Regions from separate parts of the Mycetocola spongiae genome, predicted to be linked through region 2. Evidence: predicted binding sites of a transcription regulator. Region 2 holds the regulator's gene; the other holds the start of a gene.

Region 1 (5,984 bases), 760 kb from region 2:
GGGCTTGGAGGAGGGCTTTTTCTCCCCCTCGGCCTCGGCCAGGGCCTCACCCAGGCGCAGGCGATCCTCGCCGCGCAGCTCGATCAGGCGCCACGGCGCCAGGGAGGAGTGGTCGGCCACGCGGCCGGCCGCGGCCACCAGGCGCGCGAGCTCCTCGTGACTCGGCGCCTCGGGCGTGACCTTCGACCAGGATCTGCGGGCCAGCGCGGCCCGGTAGGCGCCGTCGCTCACTCGGCCGCCGGGGAGAAGTCCAGGGCGATCGAGTTCATGCAATAGCGATCTCCGGTGGGGGTGCCAAAACCATCGTCAAAAACGTGGCCCAGGTGTGAGCCACACGCGGCGCAACGCACCTCGGTACGCACCATGCCCAGGCTGGTGTCCTCGATCAGCTGCACCGCCTCGGGGCGGACCGACTCATAAAAGCTGGGCCATCCGCAGCCGGAATCAAATTTGGTTCCACTCTTAAAGAGCTCCGCGTTACACGCCGCACAGGTATATACCCCGCCGCGCTCCTCATCGAGCAGCTCGCCGGTCCAGGGGCGCTCGGTAGCGGCGCCGCGCAGGACCTCGTATTCCTCGGGCGAGAGTTCCTCGCGCCACTGCTCATCGGTCTTCTGTACCTGATATTCCATGCCCACTCCGATCAACGTTCTTCTGAATAATCTAACGCGCTCCGGTGTCGTTATGTTCCGCGCAATGACATATTCCGTCGCGTGGGCCCGGCGGCGCGCCGAGCCGGCCAAAAAATCGGGTTAGACTGGGCCCCAGGGGAGTCGCAATGATCGCGGCACCGGACACTAACGGGTGGGGGAAAACATCGTGGCTACCGAATCGACGCACGACAAGACCTCCCCCCGACACGGCCTCACCGAGCGCGATAAGGCAATTCTCAGCTTCGAGAATCGCTGGTGGCAGCACGCGGGGCTTAAAGAAGAGGCCATTCGGGCCGAGCTTGAGCTCTCGCCTGCCCGGTATTATCAGATTCTTTCGGGGCTTATCGATCGCACCGATGCCCTCATTTTTGACCCCATGCTGGTGAAGCGGCTTCTGCGGCTGCGGCAGGCCAGACTGGCCGCGCGGGAGCGCCGCGCTACCGGCATGGAATAAGCTCCTAGCTATGCCAGAACGTTTCCCGCACGATCGCTTTGACAGCACCCCCTCGGATCTGAAGCGCGTGGGCTCGCACCGCGCGGCCGGCGCGCGAAAGCCGCGCCGCCGGGGTGTATTCATTGCGCTTGGCGCCACGGCTGCACTCGTGATCGCCGGCGTGATCGCGATCGGCGTGCTAAATATGAACCTGAACTTTGATCGGGTATTCCCGGGTGCAAGCTCCTCCGAGGAGGCGCAGACCCCCGATGAGGCGCAGCCCACGGTGGATACCGAGGCCGCGGTGCGTGTGCTCAACGGCACCTCCACGCGCGGTCTTGCGGCCGAGGCCATCCACCAGCTGAATACCGCCGGCTGGACCCAGGACATCGAGCCCGGCGATGCCGAGCAGCGGGATGCCACCGAGACCATCGTCTACTATCAGAACGCCTCGCAGGAGGCCTCGGCTCGCGGCCTGGTGGAGGCGCTTGGCGTGGGAACCCCGGTGCAATCGGAGGAATACGCCGTGGTGCCCACGGATGGTTCCGAGCCGGTCCTGCAGCTTGTGGTGGTGCTGGGCGCCGACTACGTTCCCGCACCCTAGCGCGGCGCGGTGGGTGGGCCTGCGGCCCGCGTGATGCCAGCCCATTCCCGAGAAATCCCCGGCTTTATGCGCTTTACTCGTGACCGGTTGTACCCGGTATCAACTCCCGGTGCGGCCGTCCGGGCGGCGAACGGCCTTCCCGGGTCAACACGAGTAACGGGGGAAACATCATGGCGACGGGTGTCGTTAAATGGTTCAACGCGGATAAGGGCTACGGCTTCATCACCATGGACGATGGTGAGGACGTATTTGTGCACTATTCGGCGATCGAAATGAGCGGCTATAAGCTGCTCGACGAGGGGCAGCGGGTCACGTTTGAGGTGGGAATGGGCTCCAAGGGGGTCCAGGCCGAAAACGTTCACGTGAGTTAGCGGCGGAGCGGATCCGCCGAAAATTCCGCCGGATCCGCCCGTCGGCGCGCCCAAAGCGCATTCGCGGGATACTGTAGCCGCATGGATCGCGCGAATCTCCCCGTTTTTTCCGTGCCCGCCAGCCGCCGAGCATTCCTCGGAGGGATCGCCGGCGGTGCCGCGCTGCTGCTTGCCGGCTGTGCCACGCGACCCGAGCCCGCGGTCACCGCCCCGGCCAGCCCCTCGCCGAGCACGCCGGCCCCCGAACTCTTTCCCCTGCGCGGTACCCCCGTGCAGGGCTCCGCGGTGCTCCACCCGTCGATCGCCGCAAAGATCGGCAACGACGTGGAGGCCCGCCCCCAGTGGGGCCTGGACCGCGCGGATATCGTGATCGAGGAGCTTGTTGAGGGCGGGCTTACCCGCTATGTCGCGGTATGGCATTCGGATATCCCGGAGGAGCTTGGCCCGCTGCGCTCGATCCGGCCGATGGACCCGGATATCATTTCGCCGTTTGGCGGGATCGTGGCCTACTCGGGTGGCCAGGAAATCTTTGTGAATCAGATGCGCGATACCGGCCTGTTTAACGCGATCCACGGCCAGGCCAATACCGATGCGTTTATGTATCGCTCGACCAAGCGCAAGGCCCCGCATAACGTGGTGCTGCGCGCCGAGAAGCTGATCGAGGCGCATAGCGACCTCGCGCCGCCGCCCGCGCAGTTCTCCTATGCGGTGGGCGAGGAGAGCCCCTCCGCGACCGCGGGTGAGCCCGCCACCCGGATCAACGCCACGTTTTCCACGAGCCGGCGCCAGTCCTGGGCCTATAGCGCCGAGGCCGGGGTTTATGAGCGCTCGCAGCAGGATAAGCCCGATATCGGGGAAAACGATCGGGTGCTGAGCGCCCAGAACGTCATTGTGCTGCGCGTGAATATCGATAACCGCTATGAGGGCGTCCCGATGACCATGCTCGAGGGCACGGGCGAGGGGCGCATCGCCACGGGCGGTCAGTCGGTTGCGGTGACCTGGTCGAAGGCCACCGCGAAGGACCCGATCACGCTGACCCTGGCCGATGGCAATCCCGCACTGCTGGCCCCCGGCAATACCTGGATCGAATTGGTGCCGCTGATCTCGGGCGCCGAGGTGGCCTTCCTGTCCGAGTAGTGCCCGCGCGTTCGCGCTGCGCGAATCCGTATCGTTGTTCAGGCTTAACACAGGCTCACCGGCTTGCACTCACGCAGGGAGAGTGCCAGAATCGAGTTAGCACTCACAATCCCAGAGTGCTAACCCAGATTTCGACGTCCGGGAGGGACGAAAAACCACATGGCAAAGATCATTGCTTTTGACGAAGAGGCCCGCCGCGGTCTTGAGCGTGGACTGAACACGCTGGCCGACGCCGTCAAGGTCACCCTTGGCCCGCGCGGTCGCAACGTAGTCCTCGAGAAGAAGTGGGGCGCCCCCACGATCACCAACGATGGTGTATCCATCGCCAAGGAGATCGAGCTCGACGACCCGTACGAGAAGATCGGTGCGGAGCTTGTCAAGGAGGTCGCCAAGAAGACCGACGACGTCGCCGGTGACGGCACGACCACCTCGGTTGTCCTGGCCCAGGCCCTGGTTCGCGAAGGCCTGCGCAACGTCGCAGCCGGAGCCGACCCCATCAGCCTCAAGAAGGGTATCGAGAAGGCCGTGGCCGCCGTCAGCGCCGAGCTGACCAGCGCCGCCAAGGAAATCGAGACCAAGGAAGAGATCGCCGCCACGGCTTCGATCTCCGCCGCCGATAAGGGCATCGGTGAGATCATCGCCGAGGCCATCGATAAGGTCGGTAAGGAGGGTGTGGTCACCGTTGAGGAGTCCAATACCTTCGGCACCGAGCTTGAGCTGACCGAGGGTATGCGCTTTGATAAGGGCTACCTGTCGGCTTATTTTGTCACCGACCCCGACCGTCAGGAGGCTGTTTTTGAAGAGCCCTATATCCTGATCGTCAACTCCAAGATCTCCGCGATCAAGGACCTGCTGCCCATCGTTGACCAGGTCATCCAGTCCGGCAAGCAGCTCCTCATCATCGCCGAGGACGTTGACGGAGAGGCCCTGGCCACCCTGGTGGTCAATAAGATCCGTGGCATCTTCAAGTCGGTAGCCGTGAAGGCCCCCGGCTTCGGAGACCGTCGCAAGGCTCAGCTGCAGGACATCGCGATCCTCACCGGCGGCCAGGTCATCTCGGAAGAGGTTGGCCTGAAGCTCGAGAACGTGACCCTGGACCTCCTGGGCCGTGCCCGGAAGGTTGTCATCACCAAGGACGAGACCACCATCGTCGAGGGCGCCGGCGATGCCGAGGCCATCGAGGGTCGCGTCTCGCAGATCCGCAAGGAGATCGAGAACACCGACTCCGATTACGACCGCGAGAAGCTGCAGGAGCGCCTGGCCAAGCTGGCCGGCGGTGTTGCGGTCATCAAGGCCGGAGCGGCCACCGAGGTGGAGCTCAAGGAGCGCAAGCACCGCATCGAGGATGCAGTGCGTAACGCCAAGGCTGCCGTAGAAGAGGGCATCGTCGCCGGTGGTGGCGTGGCCCTCATCCAGGCCGGCAAGCTCGCCTTCGAGAAGCTCGAGGTTTCGGGCGACGAGGCTACCGGTGCAAACATCGTGCGCGTGGCCATCGAGGCCCCGCTCAAGCAGATTGCACTCAACGCGGGCCTCGAGCCCGGTGTTGTGGCCGCCAAGGTGCGCGAGCTGCCCGTCGGACACGGCCTCAACGCCGCCACCGGCGAGTACGGCGACATGATTGCCCAGGGCATCATCGACCCGGCCAAGGTCACCCGCTCGGCGCTGCAGAACGCCGCGTCGATCGCCGGCTTGTTCCTCACCACCGAGGTTGTTGTGGCCGATAAGCCCGAGCGCAATGCCGCTCCGGCCGGCGACCCCACGGGTGGTATGGACTTCTAGTCCATCCCCCGCGGATCCTCCGCAGTCCGCATGGGCATCCTCCTTCGGGAGGGTGCCCATGCGGCGTTTAAGCCCGGGGATAGTCCGCCGGGGGTTGCCCCGCGGGAAACCGGGTGGCGCGCGGCCCGCGGCGGGCGGGCATAACCGCTGCCCGGAGGACGGACCCGCGCGGACGGGCCCGGAAGACGGACCCGGAAGACGCACCCGGAAGACGCACCCGGGAGGACGGGCCCGGGAGAACGGACTCAGAGGGCGGCCCCAGAGGATGCACCCGGGACGACGGCCCGGGAGGATGCACCCGGGAGGACGGACCGAGAGCACGCACCCGGAGGACGGCCCGGGAGCACGCACCCGGGAGGACGGACCAAGGGGACGCACCCGGCAGGTCGCACGCGGCGCACCGCACCGCCCACGGCTTAACGCCGCGGGCGCGGGACCCTCCGCAGAGGATCCCGCGCCCGCGGGTGGAAAAACCTGTTTAGATCACGGCCTCGGACCACGGATCGGGGTTACCAAAACGGTGCGCGGTGATCGAGACGGCCTGCTCGCGCAGGAACGGCAGCATCTCCAGGCGTCCGGCCACGGTGACCGGATCGGCGTAGAGGGCCACATCCGGGCGGCCACCCAGCGCTGTATGCGCGGCCGCGGCGGAGCCACCCACCAGGCGGATACGGGCCGGGGCAGCCGTGGCCAGCGAGGCGAGCCAGCCGGCATCGGTCTGTGCCGTGAAGGATACTCCGGCCGCGAAGGCGGCCGCGGTGACCGCGGCGGGCACCATGATTCCCACGGATACCGGCGCGGGGTTTCCGGCGCGCACGGCGGCCAGGATCACCCGCACGGCATCGCTCAGCGTGGCATCCTCGGCGATACGAATCGCCGCGGGTGCGGGCAGATAGCGGAATACGTTGCGCTCCACACCCAGGGCCGAGACATCCGTGGTGGCGCCGAAGTGTGCGCGCCACGCGGCCTCATCCAGGTTGGCGGCGGTGGTCAGTGCGGCGGCATCC
Region 2 (5,984 bases):
GGCCGGAGCCGGTGGCGAGCAGGCGCACGGCCTCGGTGACATCACCCGAGGAGAGGTCGTGTCCGTTTTTGACCAGCGTGGCGAGCTGTGCGATCAGGGCCTCCACGCGCGCCACCTCGAGGGCGGGACCGGTGAGGGTGATCTCGTTGCCGCGCACGTGGACGTCCACGGCGGGATATTCCTTCTCGATGGTGGCGAGGAGTCGGTCCTCGGCCCCCAGCAGGCCCACCATCGGCAGGCCCTCCAGCGGGATGCGCAATTCCACGGAGCCCTCGGCCGCGGGGTTCTCGCCCGGGGCGTTAGCTGCCAACGGAGGCCTCGGTGAGTCCACCGGCGAGGACGTGGGCGTGCACGTGGAAGACGGTCTGACCGGCGGCGGGGCCGGTATTAAACACGAGGCGGTAGTCACCATCGGCGTGTTCCGAGGCGATGTTCTGGGCAAAGAGCACCAGTTCGCTGAGCAGCTCGGGGTCGCCCGCGGCCAGCTCGGTGACATTGGCATAGGCTTCGGTCTTGGGTACCACCAGGATGTGTACCGGCGCCTGGGGAGCGATATCGGTGAAGGCGATCAGGCGATCGGTCTCGGCAACGATATCCGCGGGGATTTCACGGGAGACGATGCGGGCAAAAATACTCGGCTCGTGTTCGGTCATGTTCCTATCCTAGCTACCAGCGGCCCAGTGCGGCATTGATAACCGCCATTGCGGCGGGTCCCGCCGTGGAGGTGCGCAGGATCGTATTGCCCAGGACCACGCGCCGCGCGCCGGCGCTGTCCAGGAGCGCCAGCTCCCGCGGCGAGATTCCGCCCTCCGGGCCGATCACCAGCGCGATCGGCCGGGTGTGCTCGCTGTGATTCACCAGATACGTGGTGAGAGCGACCTCGGCGGTGGGATCAAGCACCAGCATCTCAAATTCCTGGGTGAGTTCACACAGCCGGGTGAGGTCCACAATCTCGCGCACCTCGGGCAGGTGCGCGCGGATCGACTGCTTGGCGGCCTCGCGGGAGATGGTCTCCCAGCGGGCGCGCCCCTTTGCGACCTTATCTCCCTGCCAGCGCGAGATGCTGCGCTCGGCGGCCCACGGAATGACCCCGGCCACGCCCAGCTCGGTGGCCGCCTGCACGGCCATCTCATCGCGGTCGCCCTTGGCGAGGGCCTGCACGAGGTACAGGCGGGGACGATCGGGCTCGCTCAGGGTCACGGCGGTGGCCTCGGCCACGAGCTCGCGCGGGGATACAGCGGTCACGGTGCAGGCCACCATGATGCCCTTGCCATCGCCGAGAAAAAGCTCCTCGCCCACGCGCACGCGGTTCACCGTGACCGCGTGCTTGGCCTCGGGCCCGGTCAGGGTCAGCGAGTCCCCCACGGCCGGAACCGTGGGGAACTCGCGCAGAAACAGGCTGGACACGGCTTAGCCCTTGAACTTATCGCGCAGCTTGGAGAAGAGACCCTGCTGGAACTGGCCCAGAGCGGCGGTTTTATCCTTGCGGCCCGCGGCGAATTTTTCGATCAGCTCGCGTTCCTTATGGTCCAGCTTGGTGGGGGTGACCACCTGGATGCCGATGCGGAGGTCGCCGCGGCCGTGGCCGCGCAGCTTGGTGATTCCCCGATCGCGGATGGTGATCACATCGGAGGCCTGGACTCCCGCGCGGATCTCGATCTCGAGGTCGCCATCCAGCGCCGGGATCGTGGTGGTGGTGCCCAGGATGGCCTCGGTCATAGGCACCTCCAGGGTGCACAGCAGGTCGTCGCCGCTGCGGCTGAAGACATCGTGGTGGCGCACCTTGATCTCCAGATAGAGGTCGCCGTTGGGGCCGCCGGCCTGGCCAACCTCACCCGAGCCGGGCATTTGCAGGCGCAGGCCGGTGTCCACTCCCGCGGGGATGTCCACGGGCACGGTGCGTCGGGCGCGCACGCGGCCCTGGCCCTGGCACGTGGCGCAGGGGTTGGTGATGATCGTGCCATAGCCGCGGCATGTGCCACAGGGCGAGGCTGTCATCACATTGCCCAGCAGGCTGCGCACGGTGCGCTGGATCGAACCCGAACCGTGACAGATATCACAGGTGACGGGGTGGGTGCCGGGCTGGCAACAGCTGCCCTGACACGTCTCACACAGCACAGCGGTATCCACCTCGAGGTCGCGGTGGGTACCAAAGATGACCTCGTCCAGGTCAATATCCACGCGCAGCAGGGCGTCCTGGCCGCGCTCGCGCCGGGATTTGGGTCCGCGCTGCTGGCCGCCACCGCCGCCAAAGAACTGCTCAAAAATATCGCCGAAGCCACCAAAGCCCTGGCCCTGTCCCTCGGAACCGCCCATGTCATAGCGGCGACGCTGCTCGGGATCGCTCAGCACGTCATAGGCGTGGGTCACGGCCTTAAAGCGTTCCTGCGCGTCCTCGGCGGGGTTCACGTCGGGATGCAGCTGACGCGCCAGCTTACGGTACGCCTTCTTAATCTCTTCTACCGAGGCATCTTGCGCAACACCCAGTACCTCGTAGTGGTCAGCCACCCGTGATCCTCCATTTATGGCCGCCCCGACGGGGGTGCGGTCCGTTTACTCTTACCGATTTTTGTGGGCTAGCCCTCGCCGAGCTGGCGGGAGAGATAGCGCGCCACGGCGCGAACCGAGGCAATATTGCTTGAATAATCCATTCTTGTGGGTCCAAGCACCCCAAGACGGGCGATTTCGCCCGCAGAGGAAGAATAATTTCCGGCGACGATCGAGGTCTCGGAGAGCCCAAAGGGGGCATTCTCCCGCCCGATCCGCGCGGAGACGCCCTGGGCGTCGATCTGCATCTCACCAAAAAGACGCATCAGCACCACCTGTTGTTCCAGCGCCTCCAGCACCGGATAGATGCTGCCGGCAAAATCGTGTTCGGAACGCGCGAGGTTGGCCGTGCCGCTCATGACCAGCCGATCCTGGCGATACTCGGTGATCTGCTCCTCAAGCGCGCCACATAGCCGCTCCATCAGATCGGGGTGTTCGGCGACGGGATCGGCGCGCAGCCGGGCGAGCCCGCGCGCGGCATCGGCCACGCTCAGGCCGTGCAGCTCGCGGTTAATCCGCGCCTTGAGGGTATCCACCTCGTCGATCCCGAGGGGAAGAGTGAGCTCAATCTCGCGCTGCTCCACCCGGCCGTTATCGGTGATGAGGACCACCAGCAGGCGACGCTCGCCGAGCATGACCAGCTCCACATGGCGCACCTGGGCGCGCGCGAAGGACGGATACTGCACGATGGCCACCTGGCTCGTGAGCTGGCTGAGCAGGCGCACGGTGCGCGAGAGCACATCGTCCAGGCCCACGCCATCGCCGAGGAACTCCTCGATGGCCCCGCGTTGCACGGAGCTGAGCGGGCGCAGATCGGCCAGTTGATCCACAAAGAGGCGATAGCCCTTATCGGTGGGGATGCGTCCCGAGGAGGTATGCGGGGCGTGAATCAGCTCCTCCTCCTCGAGCTGCGCCATATCGTTGCGAATGGTCGCGGCGGAGACCCCGAAGGAGTGTCGCTCCACGATGGCCTTGGAACCCACGGGTTCGCGGCTGGATACGTAGTCCTGCACAATAGCGCGGAGGACGGCGAGGGAACGCTCGGAAACCATCCGTTCACCACCCTCCCATATCTGTGCACCGCCGGTATAACGCTACCGGCACGGGGCCGCTGGCACTCCGGGCCCCTGAGTGCCAATCTTAGCCCGCTTCCGTCAGCGGCACGAATCATCCCGGCCATCCCCGTTATACAACACCGGTACTGCCGCTATCCTGGCCAAATAATGAGCCAATACGAGCAGGGACAGCCTCCCTATTACAACGCAGCGCCCGCCGGCCCCGTGCCGCTGACCCCCGGCCAGGATAAAACCTGGGCCGCCCTGTGCCACTTCGGCGGAATCTTCAGCCCACTGCCGGCGCTGATCATCTGGCTGATCTTCCGCGACCGCGGTCGTTTTGTGGATCAGGAGGGCAAGGAGGCGCTGAACTTCCAGCTCAGCGCGTTGATCGTGATCATCGCCCTGGGAATTGTCGGCACCGGCACGCTCTTTCTGGGCATCGGCCTGATCCTGCTCCTGCTGGTCCCGCTGTTGGAGCTTGCCGCGCTGATCTTCGCGATCATCGGCGGGTCCACCGCACTGGTCGGCACCCCGTATCGCTATCCGCTCAGCTGGCGGATGATCAAATAGGCCATACCCACCGGCCCGGGCCTGCCATTTCCTCGCGGGGATGGCCGGCCCGAGTGGTATCCGGCGTTAAACGGTCAGGGCACGCACCACGGCATCGGCGAGGAGCCGCCCGCGCAGCGTCAGCCGCAGCCGCCCCGCGATGGCCTCGCGGCCCTCGATCAGGCCATCGGCAATCAGGCGCGGAATCGCCTCCCGCGCCTCGGGCTCCAGGCCGGAGAGCGCAATCCCCTCCAGGGTGCGCGATTCCAGGAGGATGCGCTCCATCTCGCGGGTCTCGGCATCCAGGGTTTCCCGGCCGATGGCCGGGGACTCCCCCGCCGCCATGCGCTGCGCATAGGCCGCGGGATGCTTCACGTTCCACCAGCGGACCCCGCCGATATGGCTATGGGCGCCCGGCCCGATGCCCCACCAATCATCGCCGCGCCAATAGGCGAGGTTATGCCGGGAGCGGGTGGCCTCCGAGAGGGACCAATTGGACACCTCATACCATTGGAAGCCCGCGGCGGCGAGCGTGGCATCGGCGTATTCGTACATATCCGCCTGCAGGTCCTCATCGGGTTCCGCCAGCTCACCGCTGCGAATCTGGCGGTGCATCTTGGTGCCCGGTTCCACGATCAGCGAATAGGCGGAGAGATGATCGGGACCATAGCTCAGCGCGGCATCCACGCTGGTCTGCCACTGCTCCAGGGTTTCGCCCGGGGAACCGTAGATCAGGTCCACGCTCACCTGCAACCCCGCCCGCTTGGCCCAGTCCACCACGAGCGGAACGCGCTCCGGGGTATGGCTGCGATCCAGCGTGCGCAGGGTCTCCGGCACGGCCGATTGCATCCCAAAGGAGACGCGGGTGAAGCCGGCCGCGGCCAGCTCCTCCAGATAGGCGAGGTCCACGGAATCCGGATTGGCCTCGGTGGTGATCTCCGCGCCCGGGCGAATACCGTGGGTATCGCGCACCACGTGCAGCATCCGCGCCAGATTCTCCGCGGGCAGCAGCGTGGGGGTTCCGCCCCCAAAAAACACGGTATTTACCGCGCGTGCGGGCAGCCCCGCGGCCTCCAGCACGCGCGCTGAAAGGTGCACCTCGGCGATGGCCTCATCGGCATAGTCCACCTGTTTTGCGCCGCGCAGTTCGGTGGCCGTATAGGTATTAAAATCGCAGTATCCGCAGCGCACCCGGCAAAACGGGACGTGCAGATAAAAGCTCAGGTCGCGATCGCGCGAGGCCTCCACCACATGGGCGGGCAGGGCACCATCCGCGGGCGCCGGATCTCCGAGGGGCAGGGCACCCATCAGGAGGCGGGGCTCGCCCAGGTGGGCGAGAGCGCACGCAGATACGCGGTGGCCAGAACCTGCGCGCGGCGCGTGGCCAGCGGCGGGAACGTGCGATAGCGCAGCGAGACCGGACGCCAGAAGGCGCGCGTGATAAACCACACCGAGTCGTCCTCGCGGATCTCCACGGTGAAGGATTCCTCGCCGCTGAGCTGGGCATTGCCGATGGTGCCATAGGCGAAGGACGTGCGGTTGGGCGATTCCAGCAGATATACCACCCGGATTTTCATGTCCACCCCAAAGCGGCCGATCCGTCCGCGCAGGCGCGCGGTGGTGCCGGCGTCCAGGAACGGGCTGCCATCGGGAGCGAAGCGCTGCTCCCCCGGGCGATGATTGGGCGCGATTGCATTGCCCTCATCGTCAAACTGGATTCCGGCATACTCGTTGCCGTCGCCCGGGCGAATTTCGAGGATCTCCAGGCCGGCATCACGCTGGGCACCCCAGCTGAGCAGGGTGGCCACCGCGGCGTCATAGCGCTCGCGA

What was found. Region 2 encodes HrcA, which represses chaperone genes, less so after heat shock. Its sites were predicted from a motif close to TTNGCACTCGNNNNNNNCGAGTGCNAA; they were not measured.
Region 1: groL (chaperonin GroEL) is a predicted target of HrcA. The motif match lies at 3,295-3,321, and genes of this name have one in related genera.

Annotation. Positions count from the first base shown of each region.
Region 1 covers NZ_CP080203.1:2,756,754-2,762,737, forward strand. Annotated here, with positions in the region: gene KXZ72_RS12655 (nitroreductase family protein) at 1-231, opposite strand, end outside; gene msrB (peptide-methionine (R)-S-oxide reductase MsrB) at 228-632, opposite strand; gene KXZ72_RS12665 (DUF3263 domain-containing protein) at 820-1,107, shown strand; gene KXZ72_RS12670 (LytR C-terminal domain-containing protein) at 1,118-1,690, shown strand; gene KXZ72_RS12675 (cold-shock protein) at 1,861-2,061, shown strand; gene KXZ72_RS12680 (DUF3048 domain-containing protein) at 2,143-3,198, shown strand; gene groL (chaperonin GroEL) at 3,358-4,977, shown strand; gene KXZ72_RS12690 (bifunctional proline dehydrogenase/L-glutamate gamma-semialdehyde dehydrogenase) at 5,456-5,984, opposite strand, start outside.
Region 2 covers NZ_CP080203.1:320,669-326,652, reverse strand. Annotated here, with positions in the region: gene KXZ72_RS01645 (PhoH family protein) at 1-232, opposite strand, end outside; gene KXZ72_RS01640 (histidine triad nucleotide-binding protein) at 300-653, opposite strand; gene KXZ72_RS01635 (16S rRNA (uracil(1498)-N(3))-methyltransferase) at 667-1,407, opposite strand; gene dnaJ (molecular chaperone DnaJ) at 1,411-2,508, opposite strand; gene hrcA (heat-inducible transcriptional repressor HrcA) at 2,577-3,599, opposite strand; gene KXZ72_RS01620 (DUF4870 domain-containing protein) at 3,771-4,175, shown strand; gene hemW (radical SAM family heme chaperone HemW) at 4,242-5,465, opposite strand; gene KXZ72_RS01610 (DUF1990 family protein) at 5,462-5,984, opposite strand, start outside.